Regions from separate parts of the Streptomyces sp. NPDC056835 genome, predicted to be linked through region 1. Evidence: predicted binding sites of a transcription regulator. Region 1 holds the regulator's gene; each other region holds the start of a gene.
The links. Region 1 encodes HrcA, which represses chaperone genes, less so after heat shock. Its sites were predicted from a motif close to TTNGCACTCNGNNNNNCNGAGTGCNAA; they were not measured.
Positions count from the first base shown of each region.

Region 2: a site for HrcA is predicted at 1,161-1,187, ahead of groES (co-chaperone GroES). Genes of this name have one in related genera too.
Region 3: a site for HrcA is predicted at 1,552-1,578, ahead of groL (chaperonin GroEL). Genes of this name have one in related genera too.

Region 1 covers NZ_JBHUBB010000001.1:418,419-421,692, forward strand. The annotation lists gene dnaJ (molecular chaperone DnaJ) at 1-964, opposite strand, end outside; gene hrcA (heat-inducible transcriptional repressor HrcA) at 965-1,981, opposite strand; gene ACFRMN_RS01930 (MBL fold metallo-hydrolase) at 2,154-2,873, shown strand; gene ACFRMN_RS01935 (DUF3097 domain-containing protein) at 2,983-3,274, shown strand, end outside.
Region 2 covers NZ_JBHUBB010000002.1:186,054-189,327, reverse strand. The annotation lists gene ACFRMN_RS03275 (polysaccharide deacetylase family protein) at 1-601, shown strand, start outside; gene ACFRMN_RS03270 (hypothetical protein) at 598-1,098, shown strand; gene groES (co-chaperone GroES) at 1,334-1,642, shown strand; gene groL (chaperonin GroEL) at 1,735-3,274, shown strand, end outside.
Region 3 covers NZ_JBHUBB010000024.1:109,406-112,679, reverse strand. The annotation lists gene groL (chaperonin GroEL) at 1-1,386, opposite strand, end outside; gene ACFRMN_RS25985 (cold-shock protein) at 1,789-1,992, opposite strand; gene ACFRMN_RS25980 (ubiquitin-like small modifier protein 1) at 2,361-2,636, opposite strand; gene thrC (threonine synthase) at 2,690-3,274, opposite strand, start outside.

The sequences.
Region 1 (3,274 bases):
CCCGGCCGCCGCCCCGCAGATGCGTGATGCCCCGGCCGTGCAGCGGAATCGACTGGCCCGACTGCGTGCCAGGACGTACGTCGATCTCCTCCAGGCCGTCCAGCGTCTCCAGCGGACACTTCGTGCCGAGCGAGGCCGCGGTCATCGGGATCGTGACCGTGCAGTGCAGATCGTCGCCGCGCCGCTGGAACACCGCGTGCGGCAGCTCGTGGATCTCGACATACAGATCACCGGCGGGGCCGCCGCCGGGGCCGACCTCGCCCTCGCCCGCGAGCTGGATGCGCGTGCCGTTGTCGACCCCGGCCGGGATCTTGACGGTGAGCGTCCTGCGGGACCGGATCCGGCCGTCGCCCGCGCACTCGGGGCACGGCGTCGGCACGACCGTACCGAAGCCCTGGCACTGCGGGCACGGCCGCGAGGTCATGACCTGGCCCAGGAAGGACCGGGTGACCTGCGAGACCTCGCCGCGGCCTCGGCACATGTCACAGGTCTGCGCCGAGGTGCCCGGCGCCGCGCCCTCGCCCGAACACGTCGTACAGACCACGGCCGTGTCGACCTGGATGTCCTTGGTCGTGCCGAAGGCCGACTCGTTGAGGTCGATCTCCAGCCGGATCATCGCGTCCTGGCCGCGCCGCGTCCGCGACCGCGGGCCGCGCTGCGACGCCGTACCGAAGAACGCGTCCATGATGTCGGAGAAGTTGCCGAAGCCACCGGCCCCGAATCCGCCCGCGCCCCCGCCACCGCTCTGCGAGAGGGGGTCCCCACCGAGGTCGTAGACCTGCTTCTTCTGCGGGTCCGACAACACCTCGTAGGCGGCGTTGATCTCCTTGAAGCGCTCTTGCGTCTTGGGATCGGGATTGACATCCGGATGCAGCTCGCGCGCGAGTCTGCGGAATGCCTTCTTGATCTCGTCCTGAGATGCGTCGCGGCGCACGCCGAGTACGGCGTAGTAGTCCGTGGCCACTTACGACTCCGCCAGGATCTGTCCGACGTAACGTGCCACTGCGCGTACCGCTCCCATCGTTCCGGGGTAGTCCATGCGGGTCGGTCCGACCACGCCGAGTTTGGCGACTGCCTCGTCGCCCGAACCGTAGCCGACCGCGACGACGGACGTGGAGTTGAGGCCCTCATGGGCGTTCTCGTGCCCGATACGTACGGTCATGCCGGGGTCCTTGGCCTCGCCGAGCAGCTTGAGGAGCACCACATGCTCCTCCAGCGCCTCAAGCACCGGCCGGATGGTCAACGGGAAATCGTGTCCGAAGCGGGTGATGTTGGCGGTACCGCCGATCATCAGCCGCTCCTCGGTCTCCTCGACCAGGGTTTCGAGCAGGGTCGCGAGCACCGTGGTGACGGTCCCCCGGTCCTCCTGCTCGAAGGAATCGGGCAGGTCCTGCACCAGCTGCGGGACATCCGCGAAGCGGCGCCCGACCACCCGGCTGTTGAGCCGGGCCCTCAGGTCCGCGAGCGAGGTCTCGCCGAACGGCGCGGGACAGTCGATCATGCGCTGCTCGACCCGTCCGGTGTCCGTGATCAGAACGAGCATCAGCCGCGCGGGCGCCAGCGCCAGCAGCTCCACGTGCCGCACCGTCGAGCGGGTCAGCGAGGGGTACTGGACGACGGCGACCTGCCGGGTGAGCTGCGCCAGCAGCCGTACCGTACGGCCCACGACATCGTCGAGGTCGACGGCTCCGTCCAGGAAGTTCTGGATGGCGCGGCGCTCCGGCGAGGACAGGGGTTTGACCCCCGCCAGCTTGTCGACGAAGAGCCGGTATCCCTTGTCCGTCGGGATGCGGCCCGCGCTGGTGTGCGGCTGGGCGATGAAGCCCTCGTCCTCCAGCACCGCCATGTCGTTGCGTACGGTCGCCGGGGAGACACCGAGCTTGTGCCGCTCGGTGAGCGCCTTGGAGCCGACGGGCTCTTCCGTCCCGACATAGTCCTGGACGATGGCGCGCAGCACCTCCAGCCTGCGTTCGCTGAGCATCGCACACCTCCAGCTCTCGTCCGTCGTTCCGGCCTTGGCACTCGCTCTGGAGGAGTGCCAGCACTCCCCCTGCCAGTGTACGGCCGTGGGGTACACCGCTAGCAAGAGCAGCCGACCACGCTACCCCGCGATCGCGCTGGTCGTTGCCGATAGCGTCCCGTAGCGTCCCGGTATGAACGTCTGGGAAGAGTCCGGGTGGGAGCGGCTGGCTCCAGGAGTGGGGCGGCTGCGGCTGCCGGGGTGGGACGCGACGACCGGACTGGCCGTCGGCTCCGACGGGGCACTGCTGTACGACACGGGCTCCACGCTCCGCGAGGGCGCGGGAATCCGGGCACGGACGCGGACGCCGCTCGGCGGCCGTCGTGTGACCCATATCGCGCTGAGCCACCCGCACTTCGACCATGTGCTGGGGACGGCCGCGTTCGCGGGGGCGGAGGTGTACGGGGCCGTGGGCATGGCGGAGCTGTTCGCCCGGGACGCGGCGGGCCTGTACGAGGACGCCGTACGCCACGGGGTCGCCGCCGCGGAGGCCGCCGAGGCGGTGGACGTCCTGGTGGCGCCCCGGCACGCGGTGTCCGGGGAGGTGACGCTGGACCTGGGTGGCCTCCGGGTCCTTCTCGCGAACGCCGGGCCCGGTCATACCGCCCACGATCTCGCGATGCTGGTGCCCGGCTCCCCGGCGGTGGTCTTCTGCGGCGATCTGGTGGAGGAGTCCGGGGAGCCGCAGGCGGGCCCCGACGCGGTCCCCGCGCGCTGGCCGGCGGCCCTGGACCGGCTGCTGGCGCTGGGCGGCGAGGACGCGCTGTACGTGCCGGGGCACGGGGCGGTGGTGGACGCGGCGTTCGTACGGGCGCAGCGCGACGCGCTGGCAGCGCGCGCCGGGGCGTCGTGACCGGAGGGGCGCGGTGGCGCGTGCCGGGGCGTCGTAACGGGAGGGGGCGTAACCGCGTGTGCCGGGGCGTCGTAGCCGGGGCGCCGCGCTCCGGCCTATCGTCGTGCGCATGCGCAGCTACAGCCCTGATCTGACGCCCCCGTGGAAGAAGTCCACGCCCGCGCCGGAGGTCCCCGCCGAACCGGATCTGGTGGTCGAGGAGGTGTCAACGGGCTTCTGCGGCGCGGTGATCCGCTGTGAGAAGACCGCCGAGGGGCCGACGGTCACTCTGGAGGACCGCTTCGGTAAACACCGGGTCTTCCCACTGCTGCCGGGCGGCTTCCTCCTGGAGGGTCGGCCGGTGACCCTGATCCGCCCGGCGACGGCGGGCTCCTTCCGCCCGTCCCGTACCGCCTCCGGCT
Region 2 (3,274 bases), on a different contig from region 1:
CGGCGAGGATCTGCCGCCGCTGTTCACCACCGTCCCGGTCGACGGCAAGAAGGTCGTCTTCCTGACGATGGACGACGGCTCGGAGAAGGACCCCGAACTGCTGCGGATGATGAGCGAGCTGAAGATCCCCTACACCGCCTTCCTCAGCGATTACGTCATCAACGACAACTACGGCTACTTCGGGCAGATGCGGGACCGCGGGGTCGCCATCCAGAACCACACCCTCAACCACCCGTACATGCCGGGTCTGTCGTACGAGGAGCAGCGGCGGGAGATCTGCGGCCAGCAGGACCTGCTGGAGAAGAACTACGGGAAGCGGCCCACGCTCTTCCGGCCGCCGTACGGCAACTACAACGCCGACACGCTGCGCGCCGCGAAGGACTGCGGGATCAAGGCCGCCCCGATCTGGGCGTCCGAGGCGTTCCCCGACCACATGGAGTGGCGCGAGTGGGACCGGGACATGCACCCCGGCGACATCATCCTGACCCACTTCCGCGGGCGGGACGAATGGAAGGGCTCCATGCCCGACATGATCCGCCATGTGATGAAGGTCGTCACCGACAAGGGGTACGCCGTGGGCAGGCTGGAGGACTACGTATGAAACCCGCGCACCGGCTGCTGGCCGGGGTGCTGGCAGCCGGTGCGCTCCTCGCGGCCGGCTGCGCGCAGTCGGCCGGCGCGATGGACCCGATGGACCCGATCGAACGGCTCGGCCGTAAGGCGGCGCAGCGGGTGAACCCCCATGACTCCGGCCCGCCCCGGGTGCCCGTGCCGCTGCCGGGGCCCGGACCAGGGGCGGGGTCGGGATCGGCGGGGTCGGGATCGGCGGCGGCGAGTCCGGGGCCGGGAGCGGGGTCGACGCCCGGGCCTCCGTCCGCGTCCCCGTCCGCGCCGGGTGCTCCCGTACGCCCCGTCTGCGGGCTGCACGAGATGTCGCCCGCACCACCGCCCTCGCCGCCGTTCCCGCCGTCCCCGCCGTTTTCCACGCCCACGCCGCCGTCGCCACCGCTCCGGCACTGCCCGTCCGTCCTGCCCGAGTCGTACGAAGGCGAGGGCGAAGGGGCGGCCGGGGGCCCGGTCGAGGGGGCCGGCCCGTAAGGAACCCCGGCCCCCGGAGACGCGTTTCCATAGCGAGAAAAGATCCGCCACGACCGCGCTCATTGGCACTCCGCTTGACCGAGTGCTAATCGCGGTCATAGTCTCGGGTCTGGCACTCCCCACTGGAGAGTGCCAAAGCGCGACTGACAGGTCCGGCACCCGCGACGACGGATCTATCTGGTCGCCACCCTCAGACAGTTAACCCCGTGAGATCTCCGAAGGGGGAGGTCGGATCGTGACGACCGCCAGCACCAAGGTTGCCATCAAGCCGCTTGAGGACCGCATTGTGGTCCAGCCGCTCGACGCCGAGCAGACCACGGCCTCTGGCCTGGTTATCCCGGACACCGCCAAGGAGAAGCCCCAGGAGGGCGTCGTCCTGGCCGTGGGCCCGGGCCGATTCGAGAACGGCGAGCGGCTTCCGCTCGACGTCTCCGTCGGCGATGTCGTCCTGTACAGCAAGTACGGCGGCACCGAAGTGAAGTACAGCGGCGAGGAGTACCTCGTCCTCTCGGCTCGCGACGTTCTCGCGATCATCGAGAAGTAATTCACCTAATTGCTTTTGGACTGCGCCCCTGGCCCCCCTGCGATTGCCGGGCGGACAGGGGCGCAGTTCATTGAGAGGACAGAGAAGCTCCCATGGCGAAGATCCTGAAGTTCGACGAGGACGCCCGTCGCGCCCTTGAGCGCGGCGTCAACAAGCTTGCCGACACGGTGAAGGTGACGATCGGCCCCAAGGGCCGCAACGTCGTCATCGACAAGAAGTTCGGCGCCCCCACCATCACCAACGACGGTGTCACGATCGCCCGCGAGGTCGAGATCGAGGACCCGTACGAGAACCTCGGCGCCCAGCTGGTGAAGGAGGTGGCGACCAAGACCAACGACATCGCGGGTGACGGCACCACCACCGCCACCGTGCTGGCCCAGGCGCTGGTCCGCGAGGGCCTGCGCAACGTCGCCGCCGGCGCTTCCCCGGCCGCCCTGAAGAAGGGCATCGACGCCGCGGTCAAGGCCGTGTCCGACGAGCTCCTCGCGACCGCCCGCCCGATCGACGACAAGTCCGACATCGCCGCCGTCGCCGCGCTCTCCGCCCAGGACGAGCAGGTCGGCGAGCTGATCGCCGAGGCGATGGACAAGGTCGGCAAGGACGGTGTCATCACCGTCGAGGAGTCCAACACCTTCGGTCTGGAGCTGGACTTCACCGAGGGCATGGCCTTCGACAAGGGCTACCTGTCCCCGTACATGGTGACCGACCAGGAGCGTATGGAGGCCGTCCTCGACGACCCGTACATCCTGATCCACCAGGGCAAGATCGCCGGCATCCAGGACCTGCTGCCGCTGCTGGAGAAGGTCATCCAGGCGGGTGGCTCCAAGCCGCTGCTGATCATCGCCGAGGATGTCGAGGGCGAGGCGCTCTCCACCCTCGTCGTCAACAAGATCCGCGGCACGTTCAACGCCGTCGCGGTGAAGGCCCCCGGCTTCGGTGACCGCCGCAAGGCCATGCTCGGCGACATCGCCACCCTCACCGGTGCGACCGTCATCGCCGAGGAGGTCGGCCTCAAGCTCGACCAGGCCGGTCTGGACGTGCTGGGCTCCGCCCGCCGCGTCACCATCTCCAAGGACGACACGACCATCGTCGACGGTGGCGGCAACTCCACCGACGTCGCGGGCCGGATCAACCAGATCAAGGCCGAGATCGAGTCCACGGACTCCGACTGGGACCGCGAGAAGCTCCAGGAGCGCCTCGCGAAGCTGGCCGGCGGCGTGTGCGTGATCAAGGTCGGCGCCGCCACCGAGGTGGAGCTGAAGGAGAAGAAGCACCGTCTGGAGGACGCCATCTCCGCGACCCGCGCCGCGGTCGAGGAGGGCATCGTCTCCGGTGGTGGCTCCGCTCTGGTGCACGCCGCCAAGGTGCTCGACGGCAACCTCGGCAAGGAGGGCGACGAGGCCACCGGTGTCGCGGTCGTCCGCCGCGCCGTCGTCGAGCCGCTGCGCTGGATCGCCGAGAACGCCGGTCTTGAGGGCTACGTCATCACCTCCAAGGTGTCGGAGCTGGACAAGGGCCACGGCTTCAACGCCGCGACCGGCGAGTACGTCGACCTGGTGAAGGCCGGCGTCATCGACCCGGTCAAGGTCACGCGCTCCGCCCTGGAGAACGCCGCGTCCATCGCCTCGCTGC
Region 3 (3,274 bases), on a different contig from region 1:
GACGACGCCGCCCTCAAGACCACCGTTGACGGCGATCTGCTTGAGCGGAGCCTCCAGCGCGAGCTTGACGATCGCGGCGCCAGTGGCCTCGTCGCCCGTCAGCTCAAGCTTCTCGAAGACCGAGGAAGCCTGGAGCAGAGCCACGCCACCACCGGCGACGATGCCCTCCTCGACGGCGGCCTTGGCGTTGCGCACCGCGTCCTCGATGCGGTGCTTGCGCTCCTTGAGCTCGACCTCGGTCGCGGCGCCGGCCTTGATGACGGCCACGCCGCCGGCCAGCTTCGCGAGGCGCTCCTGGAGCTTCTCGCGGTCGTAGTCCGAGTCGCTGTTCTCGATCTCGGCGCGGATCTGGTTGACCCGCCCGGCGACCTGGTCGCTGTCACCGGCACCGTCGACGATGGTGGTCTCGTCCTTGGTGATGACGACCTTGCGGGCGCGGCCCAGCAGGTCCAGGCCGGCGTTCTCCAGCTTGAGGCCGACCTCCTCGGAGATGACCGTACCGCCGGTGAGGATGGCGATGTCGTTGAGCATGGCCTTGCGGCGGTCACCGAAGCCCGGAGCCTTGACGGCGACGGACTTGAAGGTGCCACGGATCTTGTTGACGACCAGGGTCGACAGCGCCTCGCCCTCGACGTCCTCCGCGATGATCAGCAGGGGCTTGCCCGACTGCATGACCTTCTCCAGCAGCGGAAGGAGGTCCTTCACGTTGCCGATCTTGGAGTTGACGATCAGGAGGTACGGGTCGTCCAGGGACGCCTCCATACGCTCCACGTCGGTGGCGAAGTACGCCGAGATGTAGCCCTTGTCGAAGCGCATGCCCTCGGTGAGCTCAAGCTCAAGGCCGAAGGTCTGCGACTCCTCGACGGTGATGACGCCTTCCTTGCCGACCTTGTCCATCGCCTCGGCGATGAGCTCGCCGATCTGGGTGTCGGCGGCGGAGATGGAGGCGGTCGAAGCGATCTGCTCCTTGGTCTCCACGTCCTTGGCCTGCTCAAGCAGGGCGCCCGAGACGGCCTCGACGGCCTTCTCGATACCGCGCTTGAGGGCCATCGGGTTGGCGCCGGCGGCCACGTTGCGCAGGCCCTCGCGGACCAGGGCCTGGGCGAGCACCGTGGCGGTGGTCGTACCGTCACCGGCGACGTCGTCCGTCTTCTTGGCGACTTCCTTGACCAGCTCGGCGCCGATCTTCTCGTACGGGTCCTCCAGCTCGATCTCCTTGGCGATGGACACACCATCGTTGGTGATCGTGGGGGCGCCCCACTTCTTCTCAAGGACGACGTTTCGGCCCTTGGGGCCAAGGGTGACCTTGACGGCGTCGGCGAGCTGGTTCATACCGCGCTCAAGACCGCGCCGTGCCTCCTCGTCGAACGCGATGATCTTGGCCATGTGAAGTGGTCCTCCCGGACGGATGGGGTCTCCCCTGCTCGACGCAGTTGAGAGCTTGGGGAAGGATTGCTCACGGACCGTGCTGGCGCCCGCGACGGACGGCCTGAGAGCCGTGCGGTTCCTTGCTCCACCGGCTCTTCGGGCCTCACCGACCCGGTCCTTAAGTTGTCACTCTCACTTGCAGAGTGCTAACGCCAATGATTAGCACTCGACCCCCGAGAGTGCAAGCTCCTCCAGTGCGCAGCGGCCCCTCCGGCCCCCCTCCGACCCCCTCCGGAACGCATGCCTCCGGAACGCCCGAAGGGTCCGCATCCCCTGTTCGGGGGTGCGGACCCTTCGGCGTGAGCGTGAGCGTGAGCGTGAGTACGTACGTCAGTGCGTCGGTGGCCGATCGCGCCGGGATCAGACGGCGAGCTTGACCATGTCCGCCTGCGGACCCTTCTGGCCCTGCGAGATCTCGAACTCCACTCGCTGACCTTCTTCAAGGGTGCGGTAACCGTCCATCTGGATCGCGCTGTAGTGGACGAATACATCCGCACCACCGTCTACCGCGATGAAGCCGTAGCCCTTCTCCGCGTTGAACCACTTGACGGTGCCCTGAGCCATGCCTAACTCCCCTATTACTGGCCCTTGCACGGGGCCACACTTCGCGTCGGAACGCGTCGACCGCGGCTGAATGTATCTGCCCAACTGCCCTCTGCAACAGGTCAATCGGACGAGAATTCTGGGCATGGCTGAACACGCATAGCGTTGAATTCCCTGCGTTCCAGGGCAAGTCGGGCCGGGCAAAGCGCACCTACGGCGCATACGGCACTCCGACTTCGACCCCATGTTGTCGCGTTCTCGCATGCGTTCGGCAGGGGCGACAGCGCGGCGTTCCCATACTGTACCGCGCTCAACCATGTAGAACGGCCCCCTCCGCTTCTCTTACGGAGGGGGCCGTACCAGTCACAGAGCGGAGGAAATCCGGGGAATCAGCCCCCGGCGACGGCGGGGATGATCGAGACGCCGGCGCCCGCCGGGGTGGCGGTCTCCAGGCCCTGCTCGAAGCGGACGTCGTCGTCGTTCACGTACACGTTCACGAAGCGGCGCAGCTTGCCCTGGTCGTCCAGGACGCGGGCGGCGATGCCCGGGTGGCTGGCCTCCAGGGACTCGATCACCTCGGAGAGGGTCGCCCCCTCGGCGGCGACCTCGGCCTTGCCGCCGGTGTATGTGCGGAGAATGGTGGGGATGCGGACGTTGACGCTCATGGTGGTGTTCTGCCTTCCGTCTTCCGAAACGTCGGAAACGTCGTGTGTGGTCGTCAGCTGCCGGCCAGGCCGGCGTCGCGGAACGCGTCCAGGCTCGGGCGGATGGTCGCCGTCGGGCCGGTCGTCGGGGCGACGGCGTCGAGCGTCTTGAGACCGTCACCGGTGTTCAGGACGACGGTGGTCAGCGCCGGGTCGAGGACACCGGCCTCGATCAGCTTCTTCGTCACGCCGACGGTCACACCCCCGGCCGTCTCCGCGAAGATGCCCTCGGTGCGCGCCAGCAGCTTGATCGCGTCGACGATCTGTTCGTCGGTGACGTCCTCGACGGCTCCGCCGGTGCGGCGGGCGATGTCCAGGACGTACGGGCCGTCGGCCGGGTTGCCGATCGCCAGGGACTTGGCGATGGTGTCCGGCTTCTGCGGCCGTACGACGTCGAGTCCGGCCTTGAAGGCGGTGGACACCGGCGAGCAGCCCTCGGCCTGGGCGCCGAAGATCTTGTAGGGCCTGTCCTCGACCAGGCCGAGCTTGATCAGCTCCTGGAGACCCTTGTCGATCTTCGTGAGCTGCGAGCCCGAGGCGATCGGGATGACGATCTGGTCGGGCAGGCGCCAGCCGAGCTGCTCGCAGATCTCGTACGC